DNA from 3 places in the Lederbergia sp. B243.17 genome. Region 3 is predicted to be linked to each of the others. Evidence: riboswitches for the same ligand, from Rfam matches in the RefSeq annotation. Region 3 holds a riboswitch; each other region holds the start of a gene.
The links. A riboswitch is a leader RNA that binds a small molecule or an ion and turns the genes downstream of it on or off. The one in region 3 is predicted to bind thiamine pyrophosphate.
Positions count from the first base shown of each region.

Region 1 (7,598 bases), on a different contig from region 3:
CCCATCGGCCAGAAAGCTTTTGTAGTGATTACATATGACTCGCGGGGAAATGCTTTAAGGGCCTTGGCCATTACCCGCTCCCCCTCGCCCCGCTCATAAACATTCGCGGAGTCGAAGAAGTTGATTCCAAGATCATATGCTTTATGTATAATCTTTTCGGCAGTATTATCTTCAACTGACTTTCCATATGTAAGCCAGCTGCCCAAGCTGATTTCACTGACTTTCAAACCTGTTCGTCCCAGTCTGCGATACTTCATTTTATCAGCCCCATTTTCAGAATATTTACTATCACCCTATATTTTTCCTTACGAGAGGAGCTTCTGTCAAGAATTTGAACCTGCTTTCCCCGTTCTGGAGAAGCCAATAAACCGAGTCCCTTGGAACGTTAGATTCCCAATGTCCCCATCCGCAAGCTGGCCGTATTCCTTCCCATTGACCGCGAATTCCAAGCGGTCTCCGCTCTCCACTTCAAACGTGGCATAATAGTCCGTGGAAGCCATCATATCTCCTGCCCCCCCACTCACTTCTGCTCTTTTGGCAGACACGATTGCCGGAACAGTCAGTCGGGGAGAGTTACGATTTTTTGCACCTTGGATCGCTGACCTGATAATCGAAAAAAGAATAAGCCCGAATACTAGCAAAAACATCAGTGGCATCAAAAATTCAACAAAGGTAAAGCCGCCATAATGAAAATCCAATTCCATCTCCTCCTCTGCCATCCATTTGTTCTTTTACTGATTATAGACTAAAAAAGTTTCAATATTCGGATTGTCCAAACAAGATGCGTAAGAAAATTTACTGAAATCTTTCTATATGATATACTCAAGAGGACAATTTCATCTTTTTGTCAAACCGCTGGGGGAGCCTTTATGAAAGGCTGAGACGCGCATGTGAGGCGCGGACCCTTGGAACCTGATCTGGATGATACCAGCGTAGGGAAGTGGAGGCGCATATTTTTTTCAAGCATAATGCTGCTTCCCGTTCTTTCAGGGGGAGCAGCTTTTTTTATCCTCCTTCCTCTGCCCTTTATCCCGATCGACTATTTTTGGAAAAGGGGATGACGTGTTGACTTTCTGTGAAGAAGTACGCAGAGAATGCAATGATTTGTGGGAGGCGAGCTTTACCCACCCGTTTGTGAGAGGGATTGCGGACGGTACTTTGCCGCTCGATACTTTCCGGTTTTACGTGAAACAAGATTCCTATTATTTAAGCCACTTTGCCAAAGTACAGGCTTACGGGGCTGCCAAATCTCCGGATCTTGCCGTGACAAAGGCGTTTGCAGAGCATGCGCTTGCCACTTGTGAAGCCGAGCTGAGCCTGCATGAATCCTTCATGACCCTGCTCGATGTGACAGAACAGGAGCTGAAAGAGTTTGAACCAGCTCCAAATGCGTATGCCTATGTATCCCATTTATACCGCTGTGCTGATGGGGACCTGGCAGAAATACTCGCCGGCCTCCTCCCTTGCTATTGGCTCTATTATGAGATTGGCGAAAGGCTGAAGGATGCAAAACCTGGACACCCGATCTATGAACGGTGGATCGGGACTTATGGATCCGAATGGTTTGCTGAAAAAGTGAAGGAGCAGATCAACCGGATGAATGAGCTCGCCGAAGCCGCCTCACCTGAAAAGCGTCTGCTATTGAAAGAGCATTTCAAAAAGAGCAGCTATTATGAGTGGAATTTTTGGGAGATGGCTTGGAAACAGCAAAATTGGCGTGTATGCACTGATGTTCTCGCTGAAGGGAGGGCGTAACTGATGCTTCAACCGAAACTAATTAGCGAACTGCGTTCCCGCAATCCGCTCATCCACTGTATTACCAATTATGTTGTCGCCAACTTTCAGGCAAATGGCCTGCTCGCCCTTGGCGCTTCCCCTGTCATGGCTGAAGCTGCGGAAGAGTCAGCTGAAATTGCCGGCATCTCTTCCTGCCTGTCACTGAACATTGGCACATTGTCGGAAGAAACGGTAAAATCAATGATTCTTGCCGGGAAAGGAGCCAATCAAAATGGAGTCCCGGTAGTGCTGGACCCTGTCGGAGCAGGCGCTTCCTCCTTCCGTAAAGCCACAACAATGTCGATCATCGGGAAGGTCAAGCTGGCGCTGATCCGTTGCAATGCCGGAGAACTCGCGGCAATTGCCGGAGCGAAATGGGAAGCGCAAGGCGTTGATGCCGGAGAAGGTAATCTCGATATTGGGCATCTGGCTAGAAAAATAGCGCTGAAATATGAGACCATCGTTGCCGTAACCGGGGAAACGGACATCATTACGGACGGCCGGTCCTATGCAGAAGTAGAGAACGGAAGCCCGCTTCTCCCGTCTGTCACCGGCTCCGGCTGTTTGTTGAGCAGTGTCGCAGGCGCCTTCATCAGCATAGCGGACGATCCATTTGCGGGAACTGTGACAGCACTCGCCGCATATGGCATCGCGGGAGAAGAAGCGGCAGCCCGTTCAGAAGGTCCGGGAGATTTCATCCCGCATTTCCTGAACTCGCTTTACTCCATTACTCCTGAAGCAATTGAAAAGGCGGCACGGGTCACAGTAGAGAAGGCGGTGCTGTCATGACGAGCATTGGATTGACGATTGCCGGATCGGACAGCGGCGGCGGGGCCGGCATCCAAGCAGATTTGAAAACTTTCCAGGAGCTTGGCGTATTCGGCACCTCTGCCCTGACAGCTGTCACCGCGCAGAACACATTGGGAGTAAGCGGGGTTTATCCGATGGAACGGGTTGCCCTGCGCAAGCAACTGGATGCAATCGGTGAGGATTTCCAAATAGGCGCCTTAAAAACTGGGATGCTATTCAATGCTGGCCTGATCGAGGAAACTGTACAGGCGATTGGGCGCTATCGATGGCCAAACGTCATCGTCGATCCCGTCATGATTGCGAAAGGAGGCCAGCCTCTCCTGCAGGAAGAAGCAGTGGACACGTTGGTAAACCGGCTCCTGCCAGTCGCTGACATGGTGACACCCAACATTCCCGAGGCAGAATTGCTCACGGGCATGCCGATTCTGTCAGAAAGCGAAAGGATCCAGGCGGCCGAAAAGATTCTCACGCTCGGCGTTCAAGCCGTCGTGCTAAAGGGCGGCCACTTGAACGACGAAGAATCAGCAGCTGATCTATATCTTGACAGGACCGGCCGGCAGTTTTATCTTGTTTCACCGAGAATTGATACGAAGGATACACATGGAACAGGCTGCACCTTTTCAGCTGCCATTACAGCCCGGCTCGCTGCAGGTGCTCCAGTACCGGACGCTGTTAAGGATGCGAAAGTTTTTATCCAAGCCGCCATTTCAAATGGACTAGGGATCGGACATGGACATGGCCCGACGAACCACTGGGGACACCGGCAAGCTATTGATCAGGGGGTAGAAATTAAAGATGCCATCCACACAAATTAGGGACGTCCGCTCACTTTTAGCCTGCTATTTCATTATGGGCTCCAACCAGGCCGGGAGCCGTGATCCCCTGTATATTTTAGAGGAAGCGCTAAAAGGCGGGATCACCCTATTCCAATTCCGCGAAAAAGGCAAAGATGCTTTAACCGGAACGGATAAGAAGCTGTTTGCCCAAGAGTGCCAGACACTTTGCCGGCAATATAGCATCCCATTTGTCGTCAATGATGATCCCGAACTTGCCATGGAGCTTGATGCTGACGGCATTCATGTCGGCCAGGAAGACTCCCCCGATATCTGGGTTCCCCGCTTTATCGACAAAGGGAAACTCGCCGGGCTGTCCGTCCATAACCTGACGCAAGCAGATCATGCTATATCATGGAGGGCAAGTTATGTTGGTGTCGGCCCCATTTATGAGACACCGTCAAAAGAAGATGCGAAAAAGCCTGCCGGGACAACTGTGCTCGGCCAGATTCACAAACGTTATCCGGATTTGCCGATCACGGCAATCGGCGGGCTGACAGCTGCAAACACCCCGCCTGTCATCCGGGCTGGCGCAAGCGGTGTTTCCGTTATCTCCGCGATTGCAGCTGCCCCGGATGTCCGGGAAGCGGCAAAAAAAATCAGGGAAACGGTTGAAGTTCATTTACAGGACGACTGATACCGGCATCTCATCATCAAAATAGGCCGCGCTGCCATTGCAGCTGCGGCCTTATTTGCAGTCTTTTTTCTCGCCCTCCGGCTCCACATGGACATGGACTTCGAACACATCAAAGTCTTCAATCAGTCGTTCCTCCACTCGACTGGAAATAGCGTGAGCCGCACTGATATTCAATGACGGATCTACGAAGATTACCGCATCGACCACAGAATTGCTGCCATACTTTCGTGCACGAATGTCTTTGATCCTCTCCACTCCCGGCACTTCCGAAATTGTTTCCTTGTATGTCTCAAGACGTTCCTCATCGTATCCATCCGTCAGGTCATGGGAAGCTTCTCTGAAGATCGTCCAGCCTGTTTTACAGATTAGGAGACCAACAATTACAGCGGTGATCGGGTCAAGCCAGGGTAGATGAAACTGCGAGCCTGCAATACCCACCACAGTTCCGATGCTCACCCACGCGTCGGAAAGATTGTCTTTCGCGGCCGCCAAAACTGCCTGGCTCCGTATCCTCCGTGCCAGCTTCAGGTTATAGCGGTATACCCCATACATAATCACCGCACTTGCAAGCCCTACCCATAAGGACAACATGTCTGGAGTCACGGTTTTCCCGTTCATGACAGAATCAGCAGCATTCAGCAATACTTGAATTCCTACGGCCACCATAATGAACGCGGCAACCATTGAAGCAACCGCTTCTGCCTTCCAATGCCCATATCGATGATCCTTGTCGGCAGGTCGTTGTGAAATTCTGAGTCCGATCAATACTGCAGCAGATGCAATGATATCTGTCATGTTATTTAACCCGTCCGCCTGCATGGCATGGGAATTTGCCCATTGCCCAACAAATAATTTTACCCCTGACAAGAACAGGTAGACAGCAATGCTTAGCATAGCCCCTTTTTCACCGAGCTTTAAATCTTTCAATCTTTCTTCCATTCGTCTTCCTCCCATACTTTGGAGAAAAATACTGTCCCCCGTATGTATAATTATCATACCAAGCTGCATTCTAGTGGGTCTACAGCAATAATCTTGTCGCTATTCATCAAATTCAATCCCTTCAAACATTGTTTGCCGGGGTAAACAATTCACTTCAAAAAGGAGACATGTGACCTTTAAACTCCTAAACTTCGATTGGAAACACGTACATTATGATGAAAACTTTAATTTTTTTGCGCTTCCATTACCTTTTTCTACAGGAATTTGTTATAATCTCTTTATGTGGAATGGAATAAAATTAAAGCGAGGTATTTTCTATGAATCAATTCGTTAAATCCGGTGAAGCAGCACCAGTTGCTGGCACTTATGTAGAAGTAGGACACGGCGGCGGAAAAATCAAGGAAGCTCAACGTGTAGAAGTGGAAAAAGGCGCAAAATTGCCTGAACTGAAGCCTTATACAGTTAAAATCAACCATAAAGGCGAAGAAAAAACAAGAGACCGTCAGCACAAATGGCTTTTGGTCTAATCATATCGATTTAAAATGGCAGGCATCTTTATCCAAGATGCCTGCCATTTTTCCTTTTCGGGACCCAGTACAATTTTCCCCTCCCCTCTTTACTGCCCGTTTCCTTTTATGGTAAATTATGAATGATTGATCATTCAAATATGGGGGCTGCACAATGAACAGTGTTGAGGAGTTAATCAAAAGAGATTGGCAGAATAAAAATACAATCCTATTTACAGCCTTTCAGATTTCTGCAGGCCTGACGCTTTTGTTTTATTTGCTGACACAGAAAGAATGGCCAAAGACAGCGAGCTTTGGGGCTGCCTTTACAATCTCTCTCATTTTCTATCTTCTCGCCCGGAAAAACTACGGTTTTATTTCCCGCCTTTTCCCTTTTATTATTTTGACAGTTCTTGCCGGAGCAACAATTGTTAGCGCCCTGATCAGCCCGCCATCGATGACGACGCTTGCTATCGTTTTTTTTGCAATCGGCATTGCCAGTATCCATGCAGATCGGAAAGTGATGGTATACGGGGGTGTACTCGCGCTTTCTGTGTTATTCGCATTTCTCAGCGGTTATCCCAATGAGGAGGAAATGGCTGCAAATCGCGGCAACCTGCTGCTTGTCGTACTGCTTCTATTCTTCGCTTTGTTTTTGCAAATCAGGCAAAGTCGCCTCGTATTTGAAAAAGTCCAGCAATTTGTCCAGGAAAATGGGCAAAGGGCGGATCTCGAAGCCAGCCAGCGCGCACTCCTTGGGAACGGCGTTTCACATATTATTGAAAACTTGAATTCAATTTCGGAACTATCCAAGGCCAACCAGGCTGCGCAGGAGGAAATGCTGAAAGCAGTCCATGAGGTGAGCATTGGAGGGCAGCGCCAGGCTGACCAAATCGCTTCCATTGCGGAGAGAGCGCAACAGACGAACAGGGCCATCCACACTTTTGCCCATGAATTGACAGGTATTGTGGCGAATGCCCAACAGGCACAGCATCAGGCCGGACGCGGCGCAAAAAGTATGGATGAGATGACAGTTGAAATGGGCAGCGTCCAATCCCTTCTCGTCCAGCTCAATCATTCCTTTAGCAACCTAACCGGAAAATTAGCTGGCATCAATGAGATGGCATCAGCCATTCAAGCGATCACCGTGCAAACAAATCTACTATCTTTAAATGCTTCGATCGAAGCAGCGAGAGCAGGAGAATCGGGAAAAGGCTTCGCTGTCGTAGCTGAGGAAATCCGTAAATTGTCGACGCTTACCGATGAAACACTCGCCCAAATCCGCACGAATCTTGATGAAGTGCACCAAGTGACGAAGGAAACGGACCATATATTAAAAACGAGCACCGATAGTATTCTCAAAGGGGTGGATGCCTCTACTGATACAGCCAAACAGTTTATGCTTGTTATTGATGCCATGAAAGAACTCAAAAATGAGCTATCCCGCTTCCAAACCATGTCCACGAATATACAGGAAGATTCACAAGTGATTCATGATACAACAACTGAATTTGCTTCAATTGTGGAACAAAGCAGTGCGGCTTTGGAAGAGATGAATGCGAATCTCGCAATGCTCGCCGATAAGCATTTGCAGATTCATAACTTTGTCCGCCAGACCCATGAAACGGCAGTGGCTATAAAAAAGGAATAAGAGGAAGCCGGAATCAATTCTACTGATGATTCCGGCTTCTGGCTTCTTCCAAGTACATCCTGATGGCCTGTCTTCCCTTTAGCTCAATGACCTCGAGGTTCGGATATTGATCTTTCAACTGTTTAAACTGACCGGCCAACCTTTCTTTGCGAGGGCGATACGTCGTGAGGATATAGCGGAGAAATTCCCAATCAAGCTTTTCCGGGCAACCGGGTGCCATGTCCTCACGCGTTCTCCCCCTGTATTGCCATCTTCTTTTTACAGCACGATACAAGCAGACTGTGAGCGGCATTTCCAGATAGATAAGCGTGTCTGCAGCGGGAACCCGCTCCTCAAAGGTGGAAAAATAATTCCCTTCAATGATCCATCCTTCTTTTGCCGTGATTCTCCTTTGTGCCTCGAGAAACTCATCTTTCCCTGCCTCTTGCCAACCGGGCTTCCAAAAA
Region 1 covers NZ_JBWBKF010000059.1:843-8,440, forward strand. Annotated here, with positions in the region: gene AC0TWI_RS11140 (aldo/keto reductase family protein) at 1-257, opposite strand, end outside; gene AC0TWI_RS11145 (DUF2500 domain-containing protein) at 324-698, opposite strand; TPP riboswitch at 848-956, shown strand; gene tenA (thiaminase II) at 1,066-1,755, shown strand; gene thiM (hydroxyethylthiazole kinase) at 1,759-2,565, shown strand; gene thiD (bifunctional hydroxymethylpyrimidine kinase/phosphomethylpyrimidine kinase) at 2,562-3,401, shown strand; gene thiE (thiamine phosphate synthase) at 3,382-4,056, shown strand; gene AC0TWI_RS11170 (cation diffusion facilitator family transporter) at 4,108-4,995, opposite strand; gene AC0TWI_RS11175 (YjzC family protein) at 5,313-5,522, shown strand; gene AC0TWI_RS11180 (methyl-accepting chemotaxis protein) at 5,677-7,152, shown strand; gene AC0TWI_RS11185 (P-loop NTPase family protein) at 7,172-7,598, opposite strand, start outside.
Region 1: linked by a shared signal. The riboswitch ahead of tenA (thiaminase II) and the one ahead of AC0TWI_RS02895 (thiamine phosphate synthase) in region 3 are both predicted to bind thiamine pyrophosphate.

Region 2 (7,598 bases), on a different contig from region 3:
CCGCTACGTCGCCTTTTTCGGTATATAATACGGCTTTTACACTTGTTGTGCCGATATCGACACCCATCATATAGTTCGTCAATTCAATTCCCCTCCCGTGAGTTGCTATCCCGCTGCTCCTATTATTATTCGATCGCTCGCATTAGGCCCATACACAACAGCAAGCTTAATCAACTAAAATGCTTATATACAAGTATGGTAACCGTATTCTCTTTTCGGTGACAGCCTTTTACAAAAGAAAGAAAAAAGAGGCCTGTCTCCCGCCCAGGAGTAGTGCGTTAAATCGGCGGAAAACAGCCCCTTTTATTTAACTTTGTGCCGAAACAGTGGCCCGTCAAATACGAATGTATGGTATTCTCCGGATTCCCCCATCGGGCAGGCGTCTGTTTGGGAGATGTCCTCAACAAACTGCTGATCGAGAATCCGGCCGACCCAATCGGCGGGGAGAATATCCTCTCGCACACGAATCACTTCCGCCTTATAACCTGCATCGATGAATGACTGCAAAGCGGAAAGCAACTTTGTCACATCGGTCCAAAGAGGGTACACAGCCTCCAACTTTGCCGATGAAGCGAGTTTTTCGCCCCAGTCGCGGTGACCCTGCAAATACAGGTCTCCAAAGGCGATTGCATCCAGATTGTATTTTTCTTTCAATACGTTTAATTGAGCGAGGAAATCCTCTGTATAGGAATCATATGTGCATCGAATGATCTCAAGTGGGATGCCGAGTGCTTGTGACTGCTGCTTGATTTTTTCCGTATCTTCGTCATGGGCAAAGGTGCGCCCAGTCTCTTCCGGTACGGTGGTCAGCAGGCATTCAACCTGTTGCCCGTCCTTTATCAGTTGGTGATAGGCCATGCAGCTATCTTTTCCGCCGCTCCATGACAAGGCAATATGTTTCAAATAAATCATCCTCTCACGAAAAAGTATACCGGTGCTTCCGTACGATAACAGGGGAGAAGTTGTTCCCGGTTCTGTTACCCCATTCCCGATAACTGCGAATCAGACCCCGGGCAGGAACCTCGATAGCAAGTAGGCTGTGGTAAATGCAGTAAGCATCGCAGCGGTGAAGATTGCATCCATTTTTGAGTAGGCGGTAGGGTAGAAGTAGGTGCGTTTGGCACCCATCTGGTATTGTTTCGCCTCCATCGCAACTGCAATTCGCTGTGCCCTGCGGATGCTCTGTGCAAACAACGGTACTGTATACAGCTTCAGTCTCTCATAGTAGCCCCGCACTCCGCCGGAAAAATCTATGCCCCGCACCTGCAGCGCATTCTTCCTTGTCTGCAGCTCCTCTGCCACAACCGGCAGCAGCCGGACGGAGGCGATAAAGCTATAAGCGTATTTGGAAGGCAGCTTGAACTGCTGCATCATCGCATAGAAGAAAAGAACAGGACGGGAGGTCAGCAAAAAGGCAAGCCCGAGAAATCCAAAGGAAAGTGTTTTATAGCCGAGCAGCAAACCGTAATAAAAACTCTCCTCAGAAATTTTAATCAGACCCCATGACCACCAAACCGTTTCCCCGCGCCCGAATAGCATCATTGTAACTGCCGAGGAAAAAAAGGAAAGTGCCATTGGCAGCGACAAAAGCAATAGTTTCCGGAAAGCATATCCGCTGTTTCCGTATAAAAGAATTCCATACATGATCATTTGATACAATGCAAAACTGTAATTCTGATTGAAAAGCACAACGAGCAAAAGAAAGAAAAACAACATAAATTTCAAAGCGGGATTTACGCGATATAACCATGTCTCCCTATTAGGTGTAAACCAATCTGCCAGCATCATCCCGCTCCTTTCCCGCCTGCTTTTTCACCAAAGCCAATTTTCCATCTTCAATCGTCCAAATCTCCGTTGCAAAATGTTCAACAATTTGCATATCATGCGTAACCATGACAATCGCGGTGCCGTTCCTGCGCAGCTCCTCTAGCTTTTCTAGCATAAGGAATGTATTCTGCGCATCCTGGCCGAATGTCGGTTCATCCAAAAGCAAGACGTCCGATTCCCGTGCAAAGGCAGTCGCCACGCTCAGCCGCCGTTTCTGGCCTGTAGATAATTGGTAAGGATGCCGCTGCCCGCTTACGGGAAGCCCGAACAGAGTGAGAAGATCTCGTACCTTCCGATCCGTTTCAGCTTCGTTCAAACCGGTCAAACGAAGCGAAACAGCGAGCTCCTCATAGACGGAATTGGCTATAAACTGGAGTTCGGGATTCTGGAAAACGAGCGCCAGTCCTTCGGGCAGTCTCTTTTTCTTTTTCCGCCAAATCAGAGGTTTTCCGTTAAGTTCATACAGTCCCTCTGTCCGCAAGAGCTGCATGAGTGAAAGGAGGAACGTGCTTTTCCCGGCACCGTTATCACCGATAATCGTAATCCACTCTCCTGCATCGATCTCGACATGAGGCACACGGATTTTCTCTGATTTTCCCCTGAATCCGGAAAAGTCCTCCAGCCTTACAACCGTCTTTAACTGTTCTGGGGCTGTGCTGCTTCCCAGTTCCAAGTATCGGGGGGAGTGGATGTAATCGTCCCAGACGCCGGGATACCAGATGCCATACTCAATCAATTCCTGCCTATGTTTGCTGAAAATCGTATCCGGCTCTCCATCGGCAATCACATCCCCATCATGGTTGAACAGCACGACCCGATCAACCCAGTCCGCAATCCTTTCAATCTTGTGCTCAACGATGATGACCGTTTTCTTATGGGTGACGTCTTTAACAGACTTCCATATTTGCTCGGTGCCTTCGGGATCGAGCAATGCCGAAGGCTCATCCAGAAACAATACGTCGGGCTCAAGAAGAAGTACTGAAGCAAGCGCCAGCCGCTGCTTCATCCCTTGGGAAAGTGTCTCGATCGGCGTATGCAGTTCAAGCGAGCCGAGTCCTGTTCGGTCCAATGCCGTTTTGATCAGCGGCTCCATTTCCTCTCTCGGCACTTGCAGGTTTTCAAGCACGAACGCGAGCTCCTCATCCACAAACGGCATGCAAAATTGCGTGTCCGGATCTTGAAAGACAAATCCCCATGAATCCGGCACCATGATCGATTCATATTTTAAAGGCACTTCAATCGAATGGGGGAGGATGCCGCAAAGCACCTGTAGAAGTGTCGACTTTCCGCAGCCGCTCGGACCAAGCAGCAGCACCTTTTCCCCTTGTGAAGCAGCAAAGGAGAGATCCCTAAAAACTAGGGAATCCTCTCCCGGAAATTTCAGCCTCAGATTTTTAACACTGATTTTCCTTTTGTTTTCCAAATTGAACACCTTCTACTTTGCGACCGGTCTGTCAAGAGCCTCATATTCTTCCTTTGCGACAGGCCGGATCAGATTGGTGACGCCCGTCTCTTCAAGTGCACGCACAATCAAGTATGCAAATACGCCGGTGAAGAGGAAGGCACTGACGACGCGCAGCCCATATTTTACAAACAGGGCCCATAGCTCCAAGTTGGCATATCCGTAAAAAAGATCGAGGAAAAAGCCGGCGAAACATGAGGCGATTCCTGCAAAACCGGCAACTGCCATGCCGAACCGCTTATAGCGGAAAGCTGCAAAAAGCAGCTCTGCGCCAAGCCCCTGGACAAATCCATAAATAAGCACTTCAATTCCATGGCCGATAAACGCTGAAAGTCCCGCTGCAGCTATGCTTGACAGCAAGGCAACACCAGGTTTGCGGATCAGCAGAAAGGCAAATGGCGCAACCATGAACCACATGCCATAGATAAGCTGGCGCGCAACGGGCAGCGCTGGCTTGATTACCGTGTATAAATCATCCCAGAATTTCATGATGATACCGAAAACAACACCGATCATGATAGTGATCAATAGATCGGTAAACTTTAACTTTTTCACCCATCCCAACCCCTTTTTCTTTGTTTTCTTACAAAAAAGGCCGTCTGAATGCACAGACGGTCGAGAAGGGGCCCCTTTATGATCAAAAAGATCAATTTCTCTACGCTGGCATTACCCAGATCAGATTAGCGGTCAGCAGCGGATTCATCTGCTATCTCAGCCTGATTCACTCAAGCACCCGGACGGACAATTATGTAATTAGCCCCAGTATATCGGAGTTCTATTGATATATCAATCCCTGTTTATAGTATACTTGCTTGAACAGGGGGGATAGAGAATGAGATATACCATTCGCAAGGCAGCAAAGGAAGATATTCCGCACATTCAGCGAGTTGCACAGGAAAGCTGGGGAGCCACTTATGAGGGAATTATCCCGAAGGAAATCCAGAAGCGATTTTTAAGCTCCGCTTACAGTGATGAATCAATGGAGAGAAGGGTCAGTCATTCCCTTTTGCTTGTTGCTGAAACAAACCGCAGCATCGTCGGCTTTGCCAACTTTTCACCATTGCAGGATGGAGGCAAGGCGGAACTTGGTGCGATTTACCTGCTTCCGGAATATCAGGGAACCGGCATAGGCACTGCCCTTCTTGAGTCAGGAATCGGGCATCTGGAAGGTGTAAAAGAGCTGTTCATCAATGTCGAAAAGGAAAACAAAATTGGCCTGACTTTTTATCATGCGAAAGGTTTCCAGGTCGTCTCAGAGTTTGATGAGGACTTTGATGGACATATGCTGAAGACAATCAGAATGAAAAAACAAATGAAGCACGCTGAAGTGAGCTAAATCTTTTACCGTTAACCCGTTCTTCTGGCATGGTGGATTTAGTAGTTGTAAGTACTTGTGGGGAAAGTGAGGCAGACAGCTTCTGCAGCTGTCCGCCTTTCATTAGGATGGTTGCTTCTTCTCGAAATGGCTTGCCAAACTCAAGACAAAAGCAAGTATAAATATAGCCAGCGAACCTGCCGATACTATATTCCGCTGACCAAAGCCTGTGAAGAAGCTGACAAACAATCCTAGAGAGAAGTTAGCACCCCACATAAGCATAGCCATTGCCAAGCTGCCGGCAACAAATTTAATGAATTGTGTCAATGCGTTCCCTCCTTAAAGCTCAAACGACAAGTTCACTGGCTCCTCTTGAACCTCTCCTTGGATCTCGAGATGGGTAGTCGGAGTTTTTTCATCAACAATGTCAAATTTGCATTCATCAAGCCAGACTGTTCCTTTACCTGAAAGCAAGATCCCGAAAGCAATGATTGAGCTTTTTTCAGGAATATCCAATACAACAGAATGCAGGTTCCAATTGTTCGAGCCGATAATTGGCCGATTGCTCATGTTGTCGAATTGCAGCACGTCTCCAGAAGCATCATCGATCCTCATCCACAAACCGCAAAATCCTTCCACGCCATCCGTCTTTATAAAAGCCGAGAGCTTCAGCCTCTTGCCGATAAACTTTTTCGCCTGGAATTGCTGCATGAGCGTAGCGAACTCACTGTCCTCCAGTACGGTCCGGGACCGAAGGCAGGCAGACCGTTTTCCTTGGTGTACAGTGACAGCATCGAGCTTAGCTTCATAGTTTCCAGGATGACTGCCGGTTAAGAACCAGCCTCTGATTTCGTTTTCCAATTCCATTGAAATTCCTCCTTTATTGTAATGTGTCAGCAGGTTCATCGATCGCCGATATTCACCCGGCGGCATGCCGTACAGTTTTTTAAAAGCACGGGAAAAAGATTCCGGCGTACTGAAACAGCAGTGAAAAGCGATATCGATGATCGGTGTGTCAGTCTCCAGCAACAAGATTGCCGCGTTTGTCAGCCTTCTTGATCTGATATAATCTCCGATCGTCATGCCGACCACTCCCTGAAAGACCCTGAGAAAATGATATTTGGAAAAGCCTGAATGTGCGGCTACGGACTCAAGCGGGAGCGGTACATACAAATTCTCCTCAATAAAATCTATAGCCTTTTGGATATATGGTTGATGGGACACCTCTGCACCTCCTACTTGATACGATACTAAATTTCATCATGCCATTCATGACTTTAATTGCGAAACTGTAAGGTGGGCGGGAGTTTCGTCCTGCCACTTTCGGATGGTTTTCCGAATATTTCCTATATGGGGGAGAGAAATCCGCTATAATCAAGAAAAAAGATAAAGGAGACAGCGAAATGAAAAAGCTTTTATACGGCTTGCTCTGTTCGCTCATCATTATAGCAGGCTGTTCGGCAAAGGAAGAAAAGCCGGTGGCAAAGGCAGACAGCGGCCAGCAGACGCCAGTTCAAAAACCAGAGAAGGTAGAGGCTGCTGCCTATGAGCCGAAAGAGCCGGAGTATTATGAGATAGAAGGACTTGACCGGGAACTGACTGAGATCGAGAAGAACCTGTTGAGGAAACCGGGCCCATATAGCGGAGACCAGTACGATGAGCAAAAGCTCAATGAGGCACTTGATCAGCTTCCGGATGATTTGACTGCAGAGCAATATTTGGAGGAAATGTTGCAATTGCTGTCAGAGGATTATTATGAAGGGATGAATACCTTTCTGTTTTTCGACACTGCAGTAGACGTGGAGGTTGATAGACCGGATGAAAGCCTCGACTCGCCAACATTAAAAACAGCCCATTATGCGATCTTAATAGATGCGAGCGGAAGCATGAAAGCAGCTTCCGGCAACAAGACGAGAATGGAGGCTGCCAAAGAAGCGGTTAAGGAATTTGCCGGACAAATTCCGGAGGACGCAACGGTGTCGCTCCGTGTATATGGTCATAAAGGCTCCGGCAGTGATGCGGATCAGGCCCTTTCCTGCAGCAGCACGGAAAACTTTTACTCGGGGCAGTTCGATGATGCGGGCTTCAAAGGTGCGCTGGACAAGGTGCAGCCGGCTGGTTGGACACCGATCGGTCTGGCCTTGCAGACAGTTAAAGAAGATATTCCGCCTGACGCAACAGAAGCAGTCGTGTATGTAGTCAGTGATGGCATTGAAACATGCGGCGGAGACCCGGTAAAAGAGGCGGGAGCACTCGTTTCCGGAAATATTGAAACCGTCGTAAATATCATTGGTTATGACGTAGACAATGAGGGCCAAACTCTGTTGAAAAAAGTGGCCGATGCCGGGAACGGAGAATTCACGTATGTGAACTCTGAAAAAGATTTGAGACGATATATGCGTGCGCAATATGAGGAAATCCAAAAAAGCTGGTGGGAGTGGAAAGAACAGGGACAGGAGAAATCGATTGAAAAAAAGAAAGAGCTTCAGGCTCTGGCCAAGGGAACAAAAGAGAGCATGCAAGCCAAGTCCTTGCAGGAAAGAAAACGGATGAAAAAGGCACGTGAATACTTAAAGACCCGTTTTCCAAATACGAGCCACGCCATCTATCAGGTCCGAGTTCCACTCATCGAGAATCAGCTTGAAAAATATGACTATATTACGAAAACTGGTCTTGAGCTGTATAGCGAAAGCACAAGAAACGGCCATGAAAACTATAACGAAATTACAAAAGAGGGTCATGAGAAAAGTGCAGAATTTGCGAGGAAGAAGCATAGAGCACCCAGAGATTAGTCCAAGAACCTATTAAGAAGTAAAATAGACCTGCACCCAGGCGTCTGCAGGTCTATTTTATTGGACTGGCAAAGCGGTAATAATATACCGGTCTGGCGCATTCCCGACATAGGTGAACGGATAACAGGTACTGATGACCAGCTCCTCCCGTCCAACATTAGGCTGGATGACAGTCCTATCGTCTGCGCTGACGACCTTCGTG
Region 2 covers NZ_JBWBKF010000089.1:17,702-25,299, reverse strand. Annotated here, with positions in the region: gene gntK (gluconokinase) at 1-82, opposite strand, end outside; gene AC0TWI_RS18745 (Dph6-related ATP pyrophosphatase) at 304-903, opposite strand; gene AC0TWI_RS18740 (energy-coupling factor transporter transmembrane component T family protein) at 1,003-1,785, opposite strand; gene AC0TWI_RS18735 (ABC transporter ATP-binding protein) at 1,760-3,259, opposite strand; gene AC0TWI_RS18730 (ECF transporter S component) at 3,263-3,844, opposite strand; TPP riboswitch at 3,924-4,036, opposite strand; gene AC0TWI_RS18725 (N-acetyltransferase family protein) at 4,122-4,625, shown strand; gene AC0TWI_RS18720 (hypothetical protein) at 4,728-4,931, opposite strand; gene AC0TWI_RS18715 (helix-turn-helix transcriptional regulator) at 4,944-5,828, opposite strand; gene AC0TWI_RS18710 (vWA domain-containing protein) at 6,008-7,396, shown strand; gene AC0TWI_RS18705 (class D sortase) at 7,454-7,598, opposite strand, start outside.
Region 2: linked by a shared signal. The riboswitch ahead of AC0TWI_RS18730 (ECF transporter S component) and the one ahead of AC0TWI_RS02895 (thiamine phosphate synthase) in region 3 are both predicted to bind thiamine pyrophosphate.

Region 3 (7,598 bases):
CAGCTTGTTTGCGAGTAAGTGAAAACGCATTCAAAGAAGAGGAGTGAGAGAGGATGAAACATACTGCCCATTTTGCCTACTGGCCGCCGAGGGTCTCGAAAACACTGACGGTGCCGAAAACCACTGTTTTTGATAATTTGACGATAACAGCAAAGCGATTCCCCGACAAGACCGCAATCGAGTTTTACGGCAAAGGGATGACCTATAAGGAACTGCTCACCGAGTCTGAAAAAATGGCCGGATTTCTGGAGCGGCAATGCGCTGTTGGTGCGGGGGATCGTGTGCTGCTGCTCATGCAGAACTCACCGCAGTTTTTGATCAGTCTATTCGCCATCTTTCGGCTCCGGGCGGTTGCTGTTGCCGTGAACGCGATGAGTACGACGGACGATCTTCGCTTTTTTATCAAAGATGGTGACATACGGTTCGCTTTTGCCGGGCAGGAGCTGTATCAGAAGCTGGAGCCTTTAAGAAGCGGCACCCCTCTGGAGTATGTGATGACGGCAGCCTATTCCGATTATACCGGAGCGGAACAAGCACTTGGCATGATTCCTGCTGAAGCGATGGCAGAGACAGCCGAATGGCCGGATGTGATTGAGTGGAAAACGGCGCTTCGGGCTGGCTTCTCCCCGTCTGAATACTCCGGGGAAAGCGACGATATCGCGATGATTCCCTACACTTCCGGGACAACCGGTCTGCCTAAGGGCTGCATCCATACGAATGCGACCATCCAGGCGAACATCACGGGCGCGTTCCACTGGATGAACATGACACCCGACACGACTGTACTGACGACGCTTCCGCTCTTCCATGTGACGGGGATTGTCCACAGCGCTCTTAATCCGATTCTTGCGGGCAGCACAATGATCCTGCTGACAAGGTGGGACCGGGAATACGCAGCAAAAGCGATCGAAACATTTGGCATCACTCATTGGATTAATATCAGTACGATGCTGATCGACTTTCTCGCAAATCCTAATCTGGCAGACTATGATGTCTCTTCTCTTGAACTTGTTGGCGGCGGCGGGGCGACATTGCCGGAGGCGGTCGGGAGAAAGCTGAGAGATTGGACGGGACTTGAATATGTGGAAGGTTACGGTTTGTCGGAAACGATGTCCCACACCCATTTCAATCCGCCCCAGCGTCCAAAGCTACAGTGTCTCGGCATTCCGTCATTCGGTGTCGACGCCCGGATCATTGACCCGGTTTCTGGTGAGGAGCTCGGTGCAGGGAAAGAGGGGGAGCTGATCGTCCATGCGCCGCAACTGTTTGCCGGTTATTTTAATCAGCCGGAAGAAACCGAGGCGATCCATCTGACGATTGAGGGGAAACGTTTTTTTCGGACCGGGGATATCGTTCGCATGGATGAAGAAGGTTATTTCTTTATGGTCGACCGCGTAAAACGGATGATCAACGCCGCAGGCTACAAAGTCTGGCCGACTGAGGTTGAGTCGGTTCTGTATCGCCATCCGGCTGTCCAGCAGGCATGCGTCGTCCGAGCACCGGATGAAGTGCGCGGTGAGACAGTGAAAGCACTCATTATTTTGAACGATGAATACAAAGGGAAAATAGCGGAAGAGAACATCATCAATTGGGCGAAAGAAAAGATGGCGAGCTACAAGTATCCGCGAATTGTCGAATTCCACGACACGTTCCCGACAACGAGCAGCGGGAAAATCCTATGGAGGAAGCTTCAAGAAGCTTAAAAAAACCGGAGGAGCACTCGGAAAGTCAGATCTGACTTTCTGAGAACATCCTCCGGTTTTTTATCTTGGCAGCAACAGGAACAAGCCGACGAGCGAGATGAGCGGTATCGTGGAAACCATCATGCTTCCGATTGGCCGGAATACGGTAATGGCTGCTTCCGCTTCTTTCGGTACATCTACTTTTGTTTGCATCAGGACCAAAATTGGGGCAAACGTCATTAGTATAACAATGAGCAAAGCCGGGATGAGCAGCTCATTGATATCCTGTGCCGGGACCGAATTGATCATCGCGAAGATGACAAGCACAATCGGCACGATTTCGGCAATCGCGACGCCGATAAAGAAGTTGCGCTGCAACGTCGACTGCTGTTCAGGCTGCTGCTTTAATTTTTCTATGAAAATCTTGAACACGATTGAAATTGCAACGACAGCCAGTGCTGAAGCTGTAACATAAAGATAAGCTGTTGACATGCCTTCCCCCCTACTCCATACAAGGACATCGTTGGGGAAACTTCCCCGCCAAAAATCCACATTACCCCTATTACACAATACAAAAACAGATTTGTAAAGTGCATCTATTGAAAGCCTTGACAATAAAAAATGACATGGTACGATGGCTTTGAAACAACTTCATAGTTCAATAACTGCTAGGGGGGCCTTTTGAAAGGCTGAGATCAAAGTGTGACTTTGGGACTCTTCGAACCTGATCTGGTTAAAGCCAGCGGAGGGAAGTGGTGCATGGGGACGTATATCCTGATGTTTTTTTTCGTGCAGCCAACCACTATTCTTCTGAAGAGTAGTGGTTTTTATTATGCAAAAAAAGGAGGGCGGCGATGATCCATGCAGTAACGAATGATAATTGGGAGCAGAAGCGGCTTGCAGCATTTTCAAAAAAACTTCTGCCGTGGGTGGACCGGATCCATCTTCGGGAAAAACGATATTCCGAGAAGGAGACGGACTCGCTTGTGGAGACTTTTCTGAAGAGTGGAATACCTCCAAACAGGCTGATTGTTCACCATTTTCCTGAGATAGCCCACAAATACCGGCTTTATGGCGTCCATCTTCCTGAGCATATGGAAGGCATCCCGGAGCTGAAGCGCTCTTTTCCTGGGCTGAGAATCGGCCAATCCGTCCATTCGGCGGGAGCTGCCCAGCAGGCGGAGGAGGCAGGTGCAGATTATCTCTATTACGGCCATGTCTTCCTTTCCGATTCAAAGCCGGGCCACGCACCAAGGGGATTGGCGGAATTGAAGGCGCTCGTCCGGTCTGCCGCCATCCCGGTTATCGCCATCGGCGGCATCCATGCGGAAAACGCAGCGGATGTTCTTCAGACAGGAGCAGCTGGCATTGCAGCGATATCGGCGTTTTTTCCACCCGATGAATCGCTTGAAGAAGCTAGCAAACTCTCTATTTTAAGGAGGTGAGATTACGTGGAAGTGACCGTCAACGGCCAGAGACTCCAATCCCCGGATGACGTCCGGACTGTCGGAGAGCTGATCGAATTTTTAGCGGTGAAAAAGGAATTTGCCATTGTTGAGCAAAACGGCACGGTGCTGGAAAAGGGAAGCTGGAATGAGCATCCCCTAGCAGCAGGAGACAAAATCGAAATAGTCCAATTTGTAGGAGGCGGTTAAATGTCATTAAAAATCGGTCCATACACGTTCGCATCACGTTTATTTCTCGGAACAGGAAAGTTTCCGTCTGTCGCTGTCCAAAAAGAGGCTGTAGCCGCATCAGAAACGGAAGTATTGACCTTCGCCGTAAGAAGAATGAATATTTACAATCAGCAGCAGCCCAATCTGCTCGAAGAGATCGAGTTGGAAAGATTCCTATTTTTGCCGAACACTGCAGGGGCGAAAACAGCTGAAGAGGCAGTAAGGATTGCAAAGCTGGCGAAGGCTTCGGGTCTTTGCCATATGGTCAAGGTCGAAGTGTTCGGTTGTGACAAGACTCTTCTGCCGGATCCGTTCGAGACTGCGAAGGCCTGTGAACTTTTGCTTGAAGAAGGGTTCATCGTACTTCCGTACATATCCGACGACGTCATTCTGGCCAAAAGGCTGCAGGATATGGGCTGCCACGCGGTCATGCCGGCTGCTTCGCCGATCGGGTCGGGCCTTGGAATCTTGAACCCTGTGAATTTACGGATGATCATTGAAGCGGCCACAGTGCCGGTCATTGTCGACGCCGGCATCGGATCCCCAAGCGACGCCGCCTTGGCAATGGAACTAGGAGCAGATGCCGTGTTGTTAAACAGTGCCGTTTCTCGTGCGGATGATCCTGTAAAAATGGCCAAAGCGATGAAGTGGGCAGTGCGGGCCGGGCGTCTCGGATATGAAGCCGGCCGGATTCCGAAAAAGCCATTTGCCGAGCCGACAAGCCCGCTGGAGAATATTCCGTTGTGACGGCGGACCGTTATTCCAGGCAAGTGCTGTTCTCCCCGATCGGTGAAGAAGGCCAGAGGCGGCTGCTCGATTCCCATGTGATGATTGTCGGAGCAGGCGCCCTTGGCACATCCATCGCCGAAACATTGGCAAGGGCCGGGATCGGCAAGATCACGATTATCGACCGGGACTACGTCGAAGCATCCAATCTGCAGCGCCAGCAGCTTTTCACCGAAAAGGATGCGGCGGATAAGACGCCAAAAGCTGCAGCAATCAAAGCGGCGCTTGCCAGAATCAACCGGGATACCTTGATCGATGCGGTCATCGGTGAGGCTGATCCTGCCTGGCTTGAATCACGGGCGGAGACAGAGAAGTGGGACCTGATTATGGATGCGACCGATAATTTTGAGACGAGGCTGCTCATCAACGATGTTTCACAAAAATGGGGCATCCCCTGGATTTACGGAGCCTGTGTCGGATCCCAAGCGATCACCTATACGATCATCCCGGGGGAAACCCCTTGTCTCCATTGTCTGCTGGAAACACTGCCGCCCGCCGGCCTTACATGCGATACAGCGGGAATTATCTCGCCCGCCGCTCAGCTGGTGACGGCGATCCAAACGGCGGAAGCACTCAAAATCCTGACAGGCAATGAACAGGCATTGAGAAAGACAATTTATGCCGCAGATGTGTGGGAGAACACCCGAGCCGATATCAACCCGGCACCACTGAAAAAAAGGGGCTGCCCCTCTTGCGGAAAGGAGGCATCCTATCCGTACCTCCAGATGGAGAGCCGGACGAAATTTGCCGTCCTCTGCGGGAGGGACACTGTCCAAATCCGCCCGCCCAGGCCTTTTGGCAAGGAACTGGCCGAAATCTCAGATGACCTGGCTCCGGTCGTTGACAATCTGAAAAGGAATGAGTTTTTGCTCAGTTTCCGGTACAGGGGCCGTCAGTTGATATTTTTTAAAGACGGTCGGCTGTTCATCCACGGCATGAACGATATTCAGGAAGCGAAAAAAATCTATTATGAACTATTTTCGTAAAAAGGGAGGACTTTTCTTGAAATTCACAGAGAGAATGCTGGAAAAAGCACTGCCGATTTGGAGAAGGAACTACTATCATCCGTTCGTTCAGGAAATCGGAAGCGGTACGTTGGATGAAGAGAAATTTAAATTTTACATGGTCCAGGATTATCTGTACTTGATCGACTATGTGAAAATCTTTGCCATCGCTGTCGTCAAAGCCGATGAACTGCGCCATATGGAAAGATTCTCAAAAATACTCGAAGGGCACCTCCATTATGAAATGGAACTGCACCGTTCCTACGCTGCCCGCTTCGGCATTCCGCGCGAAGAACTAGAATCGGCCGAGCCGTCACCGACCGTGCTCAGCTACACGCACTATATGCTGCATGTCGCGCAAAACGGCACATTGGCAGAAGTGATGGCTGCCGTCCTCCCATGCGCATGGAGTTATTGGGAAATCGGCAAAGAACTGAGCGAAATCCCTGGCGCCGCAGAACACCCGAAATACGGCGACTGGGTCAAAACCTACTCATCTGAAGAATTCGGCGAACTCGCCTCCTGGTGCATCGACCTCATGAACGAACTCGCCGATGGCAAATCCGAAAAAGAACTCACCAAACTCGAAAAAATCTTCCTCCACACCACCAAATTCGAATACCACTTCTGGGACATGGCCTACAACCAAACCATGTGGCTGGGGGACAAAGAAAAGCGGAGGGCGCTCTCTGTCGAAGCGACCTCGAGCCCCTAGCGCCAGGAGCTGGACAAAGAAAAGCAGAAGGCGCCGGTTAGCGACGTACAGACTGGAGAAGTTGTAACGAGATAAAGGAAACACGATGAGCCTGCAAGGCGAATCGATGTTGACTTATCGTAGGCACAACTTCGAAGTCTGCTAGTCGCTGGCGTCAGGAGCTGGACAAAGAAAAGCAGAAGGCGCTCGCTTAGGGGCGAACATCTAAGGAAGAAGGCGAACTGCTCCTTCTTCCTTTCGTGTTTCCGGAGAAGCAGCTATTAATCTACCGCCATACCGCAATCAATGTACGCCTCATGCAAACAAGGTACACCAAATGAAAAATATGTACGCCTCGGGAAAAGTATCTACCACCTCAGGAAAGTTATCGACCAATTCACAGCAAATGCCGGAGCCGGTTGTCTTCTTCTTTTCCTGTTTTTTACGTGAAAGTAGGTGAATCACCTATAGATAGCGAAACTATAAATAGGGATTTATGAAGCTTCAAAGAAAGGGAGGGGATTATATTGAGTTGCGAAATTATCACGTTACCGGCCTATCGGGCAGTAGGATTAAAATGGGAGGGAACATTCTCTGAAATTGTACCAGATTTAAAAAATGTCATTCAACAAATGGAAGACCGTGCCGATGAGTTGGAGCATAGGGTGAATCCTGTTGTTCAATTAGGTCTGTCTTATCATGTAATTGAGGATGGATTCGCACATTACGCAGTATATGAAGTGAGTGAGGAGCAGGAAATACCTGATGGAATGATTGAAATAAGGGTTCCTGAATGGACGTATGTGAAGACGGCACACAATAAAGGGGAGGATGTGCAAAGGACCTATACGGATTTACATCAGTGGTTATTTGCGAGTGACTATACCGCATTTAGAGAAGCAGGTGTAGATTACTCTGACCCTTATATGCCGATTAAACATGAACATTGTCCAGTCGATCGTGATCCCAATGATCCTCATTTTGATATTTATATACCGATTGTAAAAAAATGAAGTTGTAAAGGGCAATGTATGCCTCGGCAAAAGTATCTGCCGCCTTAGAAAAGATATCCACCATCTTAGGAAGGTTACATACCGCCCAAAAGAGATATTTAGCGTCTCAACAGAGTTATCGACCAATTGGCCTCGCTATTAGAAAAAATCAGCCGGACAAAGCCGTCAAACTGCGTCAACCGCCCTAATTAGGGTATAATAAAAAAAAGGTTGTGTCCGTCCTTATTTAGGTTTACTATTCTTGATGTACATTTTCTAGTGAAAGCGAGTGTTTATAGATGGGTCGTAAATGGAACAATATCAAGGAAAAGAAAGCATCCAAAGATGCGAATACGAGCCGAATTTATGCGAAATTTGGTCGTGAAATTTATGTTGCGGCCAAGCAGGGAGAGCCGGATCCAGAATCCAACCAGGCGCTGAAAGTCGTTCTTGAGCGCGCGAAAACATACAGCGTGCCGAAAACGATTATTGACCGCGCAATTGAGAAGGCAAAGGGCGGCGCCGAAGAAAACTATGACGAGCTCCGCTACGAAGGGTTCGGCCCGAACGGATCAATGGTAATCGTTGATGCGTTGACGAATAACGTGAACCGGACTGCATCCGAAGTTCGTGCGGCTTTCGGCAAAAACGGCGGAAACATGGGTGTCAGCGGTTCGGTGGCATATATGTTCGATGCGACAGCGGTAATCGGCATCGAAGGCAAGACAGCCGACGAAGTGCTGGAAATCCTGATGGAAGCCGAT
Region 3 covers NZ_JBWBKF010000023.1:37,249-44,846, forward strand. Annotated here, with positions in the region: gene AC0TWI_RS02880 (2-phosphosulfolactate phosphatase) at 1-18, shown strand, start outside; gene AC0TWI_RS02885 (long-chain-fatty-acid--CoA ligase) at 54-1,703, shown strand; gene AC0TWI_RS02890 (hypothetical protein) at 1,764-2,174, opposite strand; TPP riboswitch at 2,343-2,450, shown strand; gene AC0TWI_RS02895 (thiamine phosphate synthase) at 2,537-3,127, shown strand; gene thiS (sulfur carrier protein ThiS) at 3,134-3,337, shown strand; gene AC0TWI_RS02905 (thiazole synthase) at 3,338-4,105, shown strand; gene AC0TWI_RS02910 (ThiF family adenylyltransferase) at 4,102-5,130, shown strand; gene tenA (thiaminase II) at 5,147-5,863, shown strand; gene AC0TWI_RS02920 (GyrI-like domain-containing protein) at 6,370-6,855, shown strand; gene AC0TWI_RS02925 (YebC/PmpR family DNA-binding transcriptional regulator) at 7,134-7,598, shown strand, end outside.